DNA from 2 places in the Cobetia sp. BL01 genome. Region 1 is predicted to be linked to the other one. Evidence: predicted binding sites of a transcription regulator. Region 1 holds the regulator's gene; the other holds the start of a gene.
What was found. The regulator sigma-54, encoded in region 1, starts transcription at its own class of promoters, with help from an activator protein. The targets are predictions, from matches to a motif close to TGGCACNNNNNTTGCTNT.

Region 1 (6,086 bases):
ACAGTGGCGTGTTGAGCGCCGGCGGCGACACCTTCACCCTCGAGGGCAATGCCAGACTGCGCCAGCCTTCGGATGCCTGGACACTGGACACCGACGTGCTGCATTACAGTCGTGAGCAGAACCGTGCCTGGAGTGACGTGCCGGTGGTGATCACCCAGAATGGTCAACGCGTCGAGAGTGACCGATTCAGCGCTGACCTCTCTCAGGATTCCGCCCAGCTGGAAGGCCGCGTCCGCAGTACCCTGCAACCCGGCAAGGGCAAGAGCGATGCCGCCCGGGAAGCCGAGACTCTCGACACCGGCAATGACACCACCCGTGACGATGATGGCCGCGTCTCCAGCACCTTCGATGCCGCACCGGCCCAGGATCAGTGAGCGCGCCCCTGCATGCGCCGAATCCTCTCTCCCCGATTTCCGCTTCACGATGGCCTGAGTGATCGTGAAGCCTTACCAGTTCTGCCAAGGAGCACTCCATGACTTCAACGACTCTCACGCCCTTGACGGTCTGGCGCCAGACACTCAGACCCGGTGTCATGGCCCTTGGCCTGGCACTTGGCATGACGACGCTTTCCCCGACCGCACTAGCGCTGGACAGCGATGCCAACCAGCCGATCAACATTGCCGCCGACTCACTGTCACTGGATGACAAGGCCGGCACGGCCACCTATACCGGTCGCGTGGAAATGCGCCAGGGCAGCATGAAGCTGGATGCCGCGCGCGTGGACATCAGTCGCGCCGACAGCGGCGAGATCTCCCTCGTCAAGGCCACCGGCCAGCGCGCCTACATGGAGCAGAAACCCGATACCGACGAGCGACTGGTCAAGGGCTGGGCGAATACCATTCGCTACCACGCGCTGGAGCGCCGGGTGGAACTGGTCGGCGATGCCCGTCTGGAGAAAGGCGACGACACCTTCGAAGGCGGCTACGTGGAATACTTCCTGGACAAGCGCCAGGTCAATGCCAGCAATGGCACCGATGCCTCATCCTCCGAGGGGTCACGCGTCCACATGACCCTGACGCCACGTGGCGCCAATGCCAGCAAGGACCAATGAGCATGACTGCTGCCAGCCCACGTACCCTCAGCGCTCGTCATCTGGCCAAGGCCTACAAGGGTCGCAAGGTCGTCAAGGACATCTCGCTGGAAATCCGCCAGGGTGACATCGTAGGCCTGCTGGGCCCCAACGGGGCCGGCAAGACGACCTCGTTCTACATGATCGTCGGCCTCGTGCGCTCGGATGCCGGTAGCGTGACCATCGATGACCACGACCTGTCCGGCGCCGCCATGCATCAGCGGGCTCGCGCCGGCATCGGCTATCTGCCCCAGGAAGCCTCGATCTTCCGCAAGCTCTCGGTATCCGACAACATCATGGCGATCCTCGAGACGCGCAAGGACCTGGATCGCAACGGACGCAAGGCACGCCTGGAGGAGCTGCTCAACGAGTTCAGCATCACGCATATTCGTGACAGTGCCGGCATGAGCCTTTCCGGCGGGGAGCGCCGCCGCGTGGAGATCGCTCGCGCACTGGCCACCGAGCCGGACTTCGTGCTGCTCGATGAGCCGTTTGCTGGCGTGGACCCCATCTCGGTGGGCGAGATCAAGAGCATCGTGCGCCAGCTGCGTGACCGCGGCATCGGGGTGCTCATCACCGATCACAACGTGCGCGAGACACTCGACATCTGCGATACCGCCTACATCGTGGGCGATGGCCAGATCATCGCGCATGGCGACGCCGACACCATCCTCGCCAACCAGCAAGTGCGTGATGTCTACCTGGGCCATGAGTTCAAGCTCTAGCCCGAGAGTGCCGTCAGCCTGGTAAGAGCCGTCAGCCTGGTAAGAGCCGTCAGCCTGACGAGAGCCGTCCGACCTCTTCTGCTCTCACCAGCACCCTCCAGCACCCGCCACTTCCTGCTTCACTGTCGGGGCCTCGTTCCCCGCCCCCTCACGCAAGCGCCTCGACATGCGCTTGCGTGATCTCCCCGTGAACCCTCCTGCTCTGCCACACCTCACTCGAATGCATGACGTCCATACCACCTTGGTGGCAACATGGCATGCAAGTTGCTTGAATATTCTCGACTGCCCCTTGTCAGTGCCCCGACCCACGGTATAGCGTAGATGCACGTTCCTTTGCCGTGAATGACAGACCCCATGAAACCCACCTTGCAGCTTCGACTCGGCACTTCCCTGACAATGACCCCGCAACTTCAGCAAGCGATCCAGCTGCTGCAGTTGTCGACGCTGGACCTGCGTCAGGAGATACAGCAGGCGCTTGAGTCAAACCCCATGCTGGAGCTTGACGAGGAATACGAGTCGCTGGATGTCGCGGAGACACAGGACAAGAGCGAGATCTCCACCTCCGAGACCAACAGCGAGATTCCTGAAGAATACCCTCTCGACAGTGACTGGTCGGACCTCTACCAGGATCACGCAGGCAGTCTGACCAGTTCCGGCAGCGGAAGCTCGAGCGAGGACGGGCCGGACTTCGATCGCAACACCAGTGTCGAAAGCCTGCAGGACCATCTGCGCTGGCAGCTGGCGATGACGGACCTCGATGCGCGTGAACGCCAGATGGCGGAGAGTCTGATCGATGCGGTGGATGGGGCCGGCTACCTGAGCATGAGCCTGGACGAACTGGTCGATGGTCTGCGAGGTCAGGGACTGCCCGGCCTCAAGGCGTCGGAACTCGAGCAGGTCCTGCTGCGCCTTCAGCAGTTCGATCCCACCGGTGTGTTCGCTCGAGACCTGCGGGAATGCCTGCTGCTGCAGCTGGCCCTGCTGCCGGACGATCTGCCGCTGCTGGCCCAGGCCCGCCGTCTGGTGCGGCAATTCCTCGAGGCACTGGGCAATGACGATCGCAAGCTGCTCAAGCGTCGCCTGAGCCTGGATGATGATGAACTGGATCACGTCATTCGTCTGGTACGGGCGCTCGACCCGCGCCCGGCGTCCGCCTGGGGTGAGCCTGCCAGTGATTACGTCATCCCGGACCTGCTGGTCCGTCATACGCGTCACGGCTGGCAGGTCGAGCTCAACCCGGAAGCGCTGCCCAAGCTGCGTATCCAGCCGGAATATGCCGCCCTCATCAAGCGGGCCGACAAGTCCGCGGACAACACCTTCCTCAAGGACAACCTTCAGGAAGCCCGCTGGCTGATGAAGAGCCTGTCCTCACGCAATGACACCCTGCTCAAGGTGGGCCGCGAGATCATGGCGCGCCAGATCGACTTCCTCGAGCAGGGGGAAGAAGGCATGAAGCCGCTGATCCTCGCCAACATCGCGGAAGTGGTCGAGATGCACGAATCCACCATCTCGCGGGTGACCACCCAGAAATATATCCACACCCCGAGAGGCGTGTTCGAACTCAAGTTCTTCTTCTCGAGTCAGGTGGGTGGCAGCGGCAACGGTGACGCGCATTCCAGCACCGCGATCCGCGCGCGCATTCGCAAGCTGATCTCGGAAGAACCGGCGCGCAAGCCATTGTCCGACTCACGCCTGGTGGATCTGCTGGCCAGTGATGGCATCGAGGTAGCGCGCCGGACGGTCGCCAAGTATCGCGAGGCCATGGGCATCCCCTCCTCCAGCGAGCGCAAGCGCTTGGCGTGAGTCTCGACAACGGATACCCGCAGGCCAGCGGGCTCCACACGTCGGAGCGCTGAAGCTCGCCCCCTTGCACCTGCCATCCTGGCATCATCTGCCAATCGGTCGTCTGAATACCGGTTGGCAATGCCTGTCCTTGCGACTGCGTGAGTGACTTCACGCCCCCAATTGCCTATTTTTCCAGCCACTTTTCTCCAGAGTGCTTTCTTTTTCCCTCACATCCCACGGACAGATAGCCAGGGGTCGCCACCGACTCCTGCCACACGAACGTCGACGTAAATGCTGACATTGGCCACAAACGGCCGGTTTCTCGAGCCCCATTCCGTCCGTGATGCGAGGCGATGCTCATGAAGAACCTGCTGATATCCCTCGCTGGGTTGAAGACAAGCCTTGCGCCACGATGCAGCGCAGCGTTGATCTTTGTTCAAAGCTTGGGCATTGTCGGGGTAGACGCTCGGTACACCGGCACCGCCGCTCTCGCCAGCAGATGATCGCCACGAGACCATGGCCGGAGTCAGAAAGTGGCCGCGCGTTCAATCAGGGTTTGCTCGCAGTCAAAAAGGGTTACAATTCAAAGGCAACCCGCTGGATAAAGGAGCGTGTCCATGCAAGTGAATATCACCGGGCATCATGTGGAACTCACCGATCCTCTCCGCGATTATGTCAACGAGAAGCTCGCTCGCCTCGAACGGCATTACGACAACATCACCAATGTTCAGGTGACACTGTCGATCGAGAAGGAACGCCAACAGGCTGCCTGCACCCTGCACGCCGCTGGCGCCGACCTCCATGCCCTGGCAGAAGACCCCAACATGTACGCTGCCATCGACGCGCTCGCCGACAAGCTGGACCGCCAGCTGGTCAAACACAAGGAAAAGTCCCAGGCTCGCTCTCAGGGCACCGGGACCCGTTGACCTTCTGCCATGACACTTGATCAGATTCTTCCCCCCGAGCGCACGCTCTACGGCGTCCCCGGGGGGAGCAAGAAGCGGGTGCTGGAATTCTTCAGCACCTTCATTGCTCAGAACATTCCCAGCCTGGACAGCCAGGAAGTCTTCTCGCGCCTGATCGGGCGCGAGAGACTGGGTTCGACGGGTATCGGCCACGGCGTGGCCGTGCCACATGCACGCAGTCCACACTGCAAGACCCCCATCGCGGCGTTCATGAAGCTCGGTGACCCCATCGACTTTGACGCCATCGATGGCGAACCCATCGATCTGCTGTTCGTGCTGCTGGTCCCCGAGGAGGCAGATGACACCCATCTCACTCTGCTCGGCCAGGTGGCGGAACTGCTCAACTCGCCCACCAACCGGGCAGCATTGCGCCAGGCAGACAGCCAGCGAGCATTGTTCGATGCCCTGACCTCGGCCATCGCCGAATTGCCGGCGCGCTGAACCTGCAAGCCCGGACTCGCTCCGGGCTTGTCGCTGACTGGCCTCAGGCACCCTCCGCTTTCACCTCATGCTGACCTCGCCCTGGGAGAGCACTCCATGAAGATCGTGATCATCAGTGGTCGCTCCGGTTCCGGCAAATCGATTGCCCTCCAGGCGCTGGAAGACATTGGCTACTATGCCATCGACAATCTGCCCGGCATGCTGCTGGCACCATTGGTCGAGCAGCTGGAAAAGGACAGCCCCACCCGCCGGCGCATCGCGGTCTCCATTGACGCGCGCAACCTCCCCGATGCCCTGAGTCGCTTCCCTGAACTGCTCGACAGCGTTCGTCAGAGCGGCATGAATGTGCAGGTCGTCTACCTGACCACGGACTCCCGTGTCCTGCTCGAACGCTATTCCGCGACCCGCCGCCGTCATCCGCTGACCCGCGACAATGACCGCACGCTGGCCGAGGCCATCGAGATCGAGCAGCAGACACTGGCCCCGATTCGTCAGAAGGCGGATCTTGTCATCGACTCGACCAACCTCAGCGTGCATGACCTGCGCTCGCGCATCACCGAACAGGTCGCGCAGCACAGCTCTCGTCATCTGACACTCACCTTCGAGTCCTTCGGCTTCAAGCATGGCGTGCCGACCGATGCCGACATGGTGTTCGATGCCCGCTGCCTGCCCAACCCCTACTGGGACATCAATCTGCGCAGCGATACCGGTCGTGATGACAGCGTGGCGGAATTCCTGCAGCGCTACCCGGACGTCAAGGCAATGCAGGATGACATCGCCGGCTGGCTGGAACGCTGGCTGCCCGCCTATCAGGCCAGCAATCGCAGCTACCTGACCGTTTCGGTGGGCTGTACCGGTGGCCAGCATCGCAGCGTCTATCTCTGCGAGCAGCTGGCCGAACATTTCGCCAAGCAGCTTCCTGAGGTGCGTCTACGCCACCGGGAACTGGGGATCCATACGGCCCTGGCGATCAGCGATACCCGTCAGGAGTCACACGATGCCCAGTCGTGAACTGGTTCTGACCAACAAGCGCGGGCTGCATGCTCGCGCTGCCACCAAGCTGGTCAACTGCTGTGCGCCCTTCGAGGCCACGGTCATGGT
Region 2 (6,086 bases), on a different contig from region 1:
GTGCTGATGGCATTGGCGCCTCTGGCGGTGTTGCCCCAGCACCAGCGTCATGGCATCGGCAAGCGGCTGGTGATCTCGGCGGTCAAGCGTTGTCGTCTGCTGGGAGCGGGCGCCGTGGTGGCGGCGGGTCATGCCGAATTCTATGCACATCTGGGCTTTCATCCGGCGCGCCATTACGGCCTTTATTGCCATCACGAGGATGTGCCTGGCGCCTTCGTGGCCATCGAGCTGGTGCCGGACTATCTGGCGGGGCTGGGAGGCGAGGTGCTGTTCGACCATGGTTTCTCTGACCTGGGCCTCTGACCTGGGCCTCTGGCTCGAGCGCAGATTCGCGCTCTGAGCCGGGCTCCTCGAAGGGGCTTGCCCTGTGGTGTGCCTCTTCACTCGGTCATCCCCTTGCAACTCGGCGTTGCGCCACCCTTGAAACCGCGCGACACCCGCTCCATGTCCTGTGTATCCCCGCGCTGTTGTCTGTACTGGTGTGCAGGCCGGGGCGTTATCCCGACCGATGATTCAAGGAGAGACATCATGAAGCTCAAGACTCTGGGTAGTTCGCTGATGATTGCCATGCTGGGTCTCGGTGGCCTGTCACTCGCCGGTTGCGAGGACGAGGGCCCGATGGAGAAGGCTGGCGAGAAGATGGACAATGCCGTGGAAGACGCCGGTGACAGCGTCGAGAACGCTACCGACAGCTGATGGCTGGCCGTGACTCGCTCACGAGCACGGCGAACCGCAAGGTGTGAATGCACAAAGGCCCCGCCTCTCAAGAGGCGGGGCCTTTGCATGTCAGGGCTCCGTGTATCAGGGCTCCGTATATCAGGGCTGCATGTGTCAGAGGTTTGAGAAAGTCTCAGGAAGAGACAGGCTCAGACAGACACGGGCTGCTGGTCGCTCTGCTGCTTGCGTTCCGCGACGGCGGCTTCATAGGCGCGGCCTTCCTCGGCCTCGGTGGCGGCGCTGAAGCGCACCAGCAGGGCGAACAGCGAGATCACGATCACGCCCATGCCCAGATACATCAGGCCTTCCTGGTAGGTCAGTTCTTCACTGCGGAACAGGAAACCCGCGGCGACAGCCCCCGCGTTGCCACCCGCGCCGACGATACCGGCCACCGCGCCCAGTGCCTTGCGATTGACGAAGGGCACGATCCCGAAGGTGGCGCCTTCCGCCATCTGCACGAACAGGCTGAACACCAGCATGATGCCGATGGCCACCGCGAGGGTTTCCATCTGGGCGAAGCCGACCAGCGCCACGCCTTCACACAGCAGCGCGATGAACAGCCAGCGCACGCGACCCTTGAGGCCGGACTGACGGGCGAACAGGTCGGAGAAGACGCCGCCCAGGGTGCGCGCGAACAGGTTCATCAGGCCGAACAGGCCCGCGATGAGGCCGGCGGTGGCGAGATCGAGGTCGAAGTGATCGAAGAAGTAGATGGCGGCGACGTTGTTGATGGTCAGCTCGACCCCGAAGCAGGCGCCGTAGACGAGGAACAGGGCCCAGACACGGATATCGCGTGCCGCCGCGCCGAAAGTGGCGCGCATGCTGTATTCCTTCTCGGCCTTGGGCAGCTCACCACGCTCACGCAGCTCGCTGAAGTTGCCGTCCGGGGCATCCTGGGTGAAGAAGTAGTAGGCGATCCCGGTGAGGAACAGCACGATGCCCGGCACGACCATCGCCAGACGCCAGCCCAGGGTCTGCTCGACGCCCAGCATCAGAAGGCCGGCCATCACCAGCGGCATCAGCATCTGGGTGGTGCCGCCGCCCAGGTTGCCCCAGCCGGCGGTGGTGGCATTGGCGGTGCCGACCACGTTGGGGCCGAACATCACGGAGGTATGGTACTGAGTGATGACGAAGGACGCGCCGATGGCACCGATGGCCAGACGGGCGAGGAAGAAGGATTCGAAGCTGTCGGCGAAGCCGATGCACATCACCGGCAGAGAGCCGAGGCACAGCAGCCAGGTGTAGGCCTTGCGTGGCCCGATGCGATCACACAGCACGCCGATGGCAAGTCGCACGATCACCGTGATGGCGACGGAGGCGATGATGGTGTTGCCGATCTGGGTCTTGGTCAGGCCGAGGTCATCGCGCACCACGGCCATCAAGGGCGCGATGCCGAACCAGCCGAAGAAGCAGACGTGGAAGGCGAACCACGACATGTGGAAGGCGCGCATCTGCGGGGTATTGAAGCTGAACAGCCGGATACGGCTGGCCTTGTTGCGAATATCCATGAGTGGGCTCCTGGTACAGCGTCGGTGCCGGACGCCAGGGTCTCGGCGCACGACGGGTGGTCGAACAGCTGTGAACGACAGCGGGGCGCCTCGTCATTGAGGGGCCTGGTTCGACGCACTCGTACTCCCGGGAGCCTGGTCCACGTCATGGATGATGCATGGCACGCTTGTCTGCCATTGCCTGACTCAAAGCAAGTAGCGCGCCACTTGCAGGGGTGTTGTGCGTCCAACCCCCGTCATATCAAGGGCTTGGAATCATCATGTCGGGCAAGACAGCAGTGGGGAGTAAGCAGGGCGATGCCCAGTGGCGGTGCGCGGTGGGGTGAAGATGATCCAGTCTGGCGCACGTGGCGGGCGAGAGATCGCCAGATCACGCCATGCATCATTGCTGTGCAGTCGGGCGCGCCCTTGCGCACTGCGGAAGGCCTTTCAGGCCAGCGCTGCACCAGTTTGTGGCATGAATCCTGCAGTGTCAGAGGCGTGACGCCATCCTGACTCCCGCTTGCGAAGACGCCGTCGTCCTTGATCTCGGACGTCGGTGCCTGATCGCTCGAGGCGTCGCCTGACACCCCGGCACCACCGCCTGACACACTGCCAAGGAAGCCTGATATGCCCGTGACCGTGTTGATCGTCGATGTGCGCAGCGAGCGTTCCGCCGCTCTGGAGCAGGCGCTGTTGAGCGCCGGCTTCGAGGTGGCGCTGCGGGTCGATGAACACGAGGACCTGCATGCGCTGGTGCAGCACCATCAGCCGGATGCCGTGATCATCGACGCCGACCTGCCCAGCCGTGACACCCTCGAGCACCTCGGCCAGCTGGGGCGTCACTATCCCAAGCCGATGATCATGCTGGCCAGTGAGGACGCGCCGGACCTGGTGCGCCAGGCGGCTGGCGCCGGCGTGTCCGCCTACGTGGTGGATCACGTCATGCCGGCGATGGTGCGCAGCATGGTCGAGGTGGCCATCACCAGCTTCGAGGCTCACCGTGCCCTCAAGGGCGAACTCAATCGCACCCAGACCACTCTGATACAGCGGCGCAGCGTGGATCGCGCCAAGGCGCTGGTGATGGAGAGTCGCGGACTGGGGGAGGATGCGGCCTACCAATATCTGCGCAAGACCGCGATGAATCGGCGTCTGGCATTGCACGAGCTGGCCGATGAGCTGCTCAAGGCGTCGCGTCGGCACTGAGCCGAGTCTCGTGATGTCCTTCTCTTTCGATCGTTCAAAAGGTGGATGTGATGCTCAGTGATTCTCTTCTCAATGGCCATCAGTTGACGCTGGGGTTGATGCCGCTCAATGACGCGGCACCTCTGGTGGTGGCGGAGCGTCAGGGGTTCTTCCGTGAGGAGGGGCTGGCCGTGACGCTCAAGTGGCAGCCGTCGTGGGCGGCACTGCGCGATGACCTGCAGACCGGCGTGTTGCAGGGCGCGCAGATGCTGGCGCTGATGCCGCTGACCTCGACCCTGGGGCTGGATGGCCGCGCCACACCGGTGATCAGCGCGATGACGCTCAATCTGGGCGGCAACTCCATCACCCTGTCGCGGGCCCTGATGGCGGCGCTGGCCGAGGAGGGGCATGACCTGGGCTCTCCGCTGGCGGTGTCTCGGGCGCTGGCGGCGCACGTGCAGGCGCGCCGCGAGCGTGGGGAGGCGGCGCTCAAGCTTGCCAGCGTGCATCCCTTCTCCTCGCACCGCTATCTGCTGCGTTACTGGCTGGCGGCCGGCGGGATCGACCCGAATCGCGACATCGAGATGCGTGCGGTGGCCCCGCCGTTGATGGCCGCCCAGCTGGCAAGTGGCGCGCTGGACGGCTTCTGTGTCGGAGAGCCCTGGAACAGTCTGGCCGCCGTGCAGGGCATGGGGCAGGTGGTGGCGGGCAGTCATGATATCTGGCGCTTCGGACAGGAAAAGGTGCTGGGCGTGCGCGAGGACTGGGCGGAGCAGCACCCGCTGGCGCATCAGGCGCTGATTCGCGCGCTGCTCAAGGCCTGTGCCTGGCTGGACCGCCCGGGCAACCGTGAGCAGGCCGCGCAGTGGCTGCATGATGAAGGCATGCAGGAAGTGCCGCTTTCGGTGGTGGCGCGTGGACTGCGCGACGTGGATGTCGAGCAGTCGGTGGAGGCGTTCCAGCGGGAAAATCCCGGCTGGACCATCTTCCATCGCTACGCGGCCAACTTCCCGTGGCGCTCGCAGACCCGCTGGTATGCCGCCCAGATGCAGCGCTGGGGGCATCTCGAGGGAGTCAGCGACAATGACCTCGAAGCGACCCTGGCACGCTGCGTACGCCCGGACCTCTACCGCAGCGCAGCCCGCAAGCTGGGCATGGTGGTGCCGGTGGCGGATGAGCGCAGCGAAGGCACGCATCCGGCACCCTGGTGGCTGAGCGGCGAGGCAGGGCAGGTGCCGATGCCGGCGGATGGCTTCATCGATGGGGCGGTCTTCGAATGACACCGCTGGCGCGCGCGGAAGCGTGAGGCGACAAGCCGAGGGGTGAGCAGTGGGAAGCGAGTCAAGAGGCGAGGGGTGAGGGGTGAGGGGTGAGGGGGTAGAGAAAAGACGCCCGCGAGCGCGAAACCTGTCGGCTCAGGCATGTTGGCAGTGCGGTTATGATATTCTCATCCCACTGCCAGCACCGCGTCAGGGGATCGCATGACCACTCGCAAGTCTCAGATTCGCAAGGATAATGTCGGCCGCATCCTGCTCGCCGCCGAAAAGATCTTCGCTCTCAAGGGCTATGTCGGCGCCAGCATGGTCGATATTGCCGCCGAGGTAGAGCTGCCCAAATCCAATCTGCATTACTACTTCAGCACCAAGGAAGCGCTGTATCGCGCGGTCCTCGATGGTCTGCTGGCGCTGTGGAAGGAAGATGCGCTGTGCTTCGAAGCCTATGACGACCCGCAGCTGGTGCTCTCCACCTATATTCGCGCCAAGATGATGCACTCGCGCCAGCGTCCGTATGGCTCCAAGGTATGGGCCAGCGAGATCATGCAGGGCGCGCCGGTGCTGGGCGAGGAGCTGACGGTGTGGCTCGACGAGTGGGCCGAGATGAAGAAGTCACGCCTGCGCCAGTGGATCAGTGAGGGGCGCATTGACAACGTCGATGCTTCCGCCTACCTGTACATGATCTGGGCCAGCACCCAGCACTACGCCGACTTCGACCACCAGATCGCGGTACTCAATCAGGGCAAGGCGCTGAGTGATCGCGAATTCGAGCAGGCGGTGCAGAACGTCACGCGGGTACTGCTGAAGGGCGTTGGCTTGTCCGCCTGAGTCATCAGGTGATGTCATTATCATATTACCCTAAGGCTAACAATGATCATCATTGATGGATCATGAGACCATTGAAAAGGGGCTGCCATTGCTGGCAGCCCCTTTCTGTTTTCACGCCACTGAACGTGGCGTCATGCGCTGGAATCTGTGCGGATCATCCAGATCTTGTCCGCAACGTCAGGGTCACGCCGCGCGATGCGGGTTGCGAGGGTCCTCCATCCAGTTCATGTACGGCTTGCCGGTGTCCTGCACTTCCATGGTGATGCAGTCCTCGACCGGGCAGGTGATCTCGCACAGGTTGCAGCCCACGCAGTCGGCGTCCTTCACCTCATAGCGGGCGGTGCCGTTGTCCCTGGCCAGATGCAGGATGGCCTGGTGCGAGGTGTCCTCGCAGGCGATGTAGCAGCGTCCGCAGCCGATGCACTTGTCCTGGTCGATCCGCGCGATCACCTGGTAGTTCATGTCCAGCTGCTTCCAGTCGGTGGTGTTGGGCACCGCCGCGCGGGAGAACTCGTCGATCCGCTGATAGCCCTTGCTGTCCATCCAGCGCCCCAGGCCGTCCTTCATCTCCTCGACGATACGGAAGCCGTGCAGC

Region 2: ACZYGA_RS09845 (NarK family nitrate/nitrite MFS transporter) is a predicted target of sigma-54. The motif match lies at 2,414-2,431, and genes of this name have one in related genera.

What each region holds. Positions count from the first base shown of each region.
Region 1 is NZ_JBVBEE010000002.1:486,674-492,759, forward strand. It holds gene lptC (LPS export ABC transporter periplasmic protein LptC) at 1-374, shown strand, start outside; gene lptA (lipopolysaccharide transport periplasmic protein LptA) at 473-1,051, shown strand; gene lptB (LPS export ABC transporter ATP-binding protein) at 1,054-1,794, shown strand; gene ACZYGA_RS05835 (RNA polymerase factor sigma-54) at 2,149-3,597, shown strand; gene hpf (ribosome hibernation-promoting factor, HPF/YfiA family) at 4,197-4,505, shown strand; gene ACZYGA_RS05845 (PTS sugar transporter subunit IIA) at 4,515-4,985, shown strand; gene rapZ (RNase adapter RapZ) at 5,082-5,996, shown strand; gene ACZYGA_RS05855 (HPr family phosphocarrier protein) at 5,983-6,086, shown strand, end outside.
Region 2 is NZ_JBVBEE010000004.1:252,441-258,526, forward strand. It holds gene ACZYGA_RS09835 (GNAT family N-acetyltransferase) at 1-303, shown strand, start outside; gene ACZYGA_RS09840 (hypothetical protein) at 529-696, shown strand; gene ACZYGA_RS09845 (NarK family nitrate/nitrite MFS transporter) at 867-2,225, opposite strand; gene ACZYGA_RS09850 (ANTAR domain-containing response regulator) at 2,835-3,410, shown strand; gene ACZYGA_RS09855 (CmpA/NrtA family ABC transporter substrate-binding protein) at 3,461-4,669, shown strand; gene ACZYGA_RS09860 (TetR/AcrR family transcriptional regulator) at 4,871-5,491, shown strand; gene preA (NAD-dependent dihydropyrimidine dehydrogenase subunit PreA) at 5,675-6,086, opposite strand, start outside.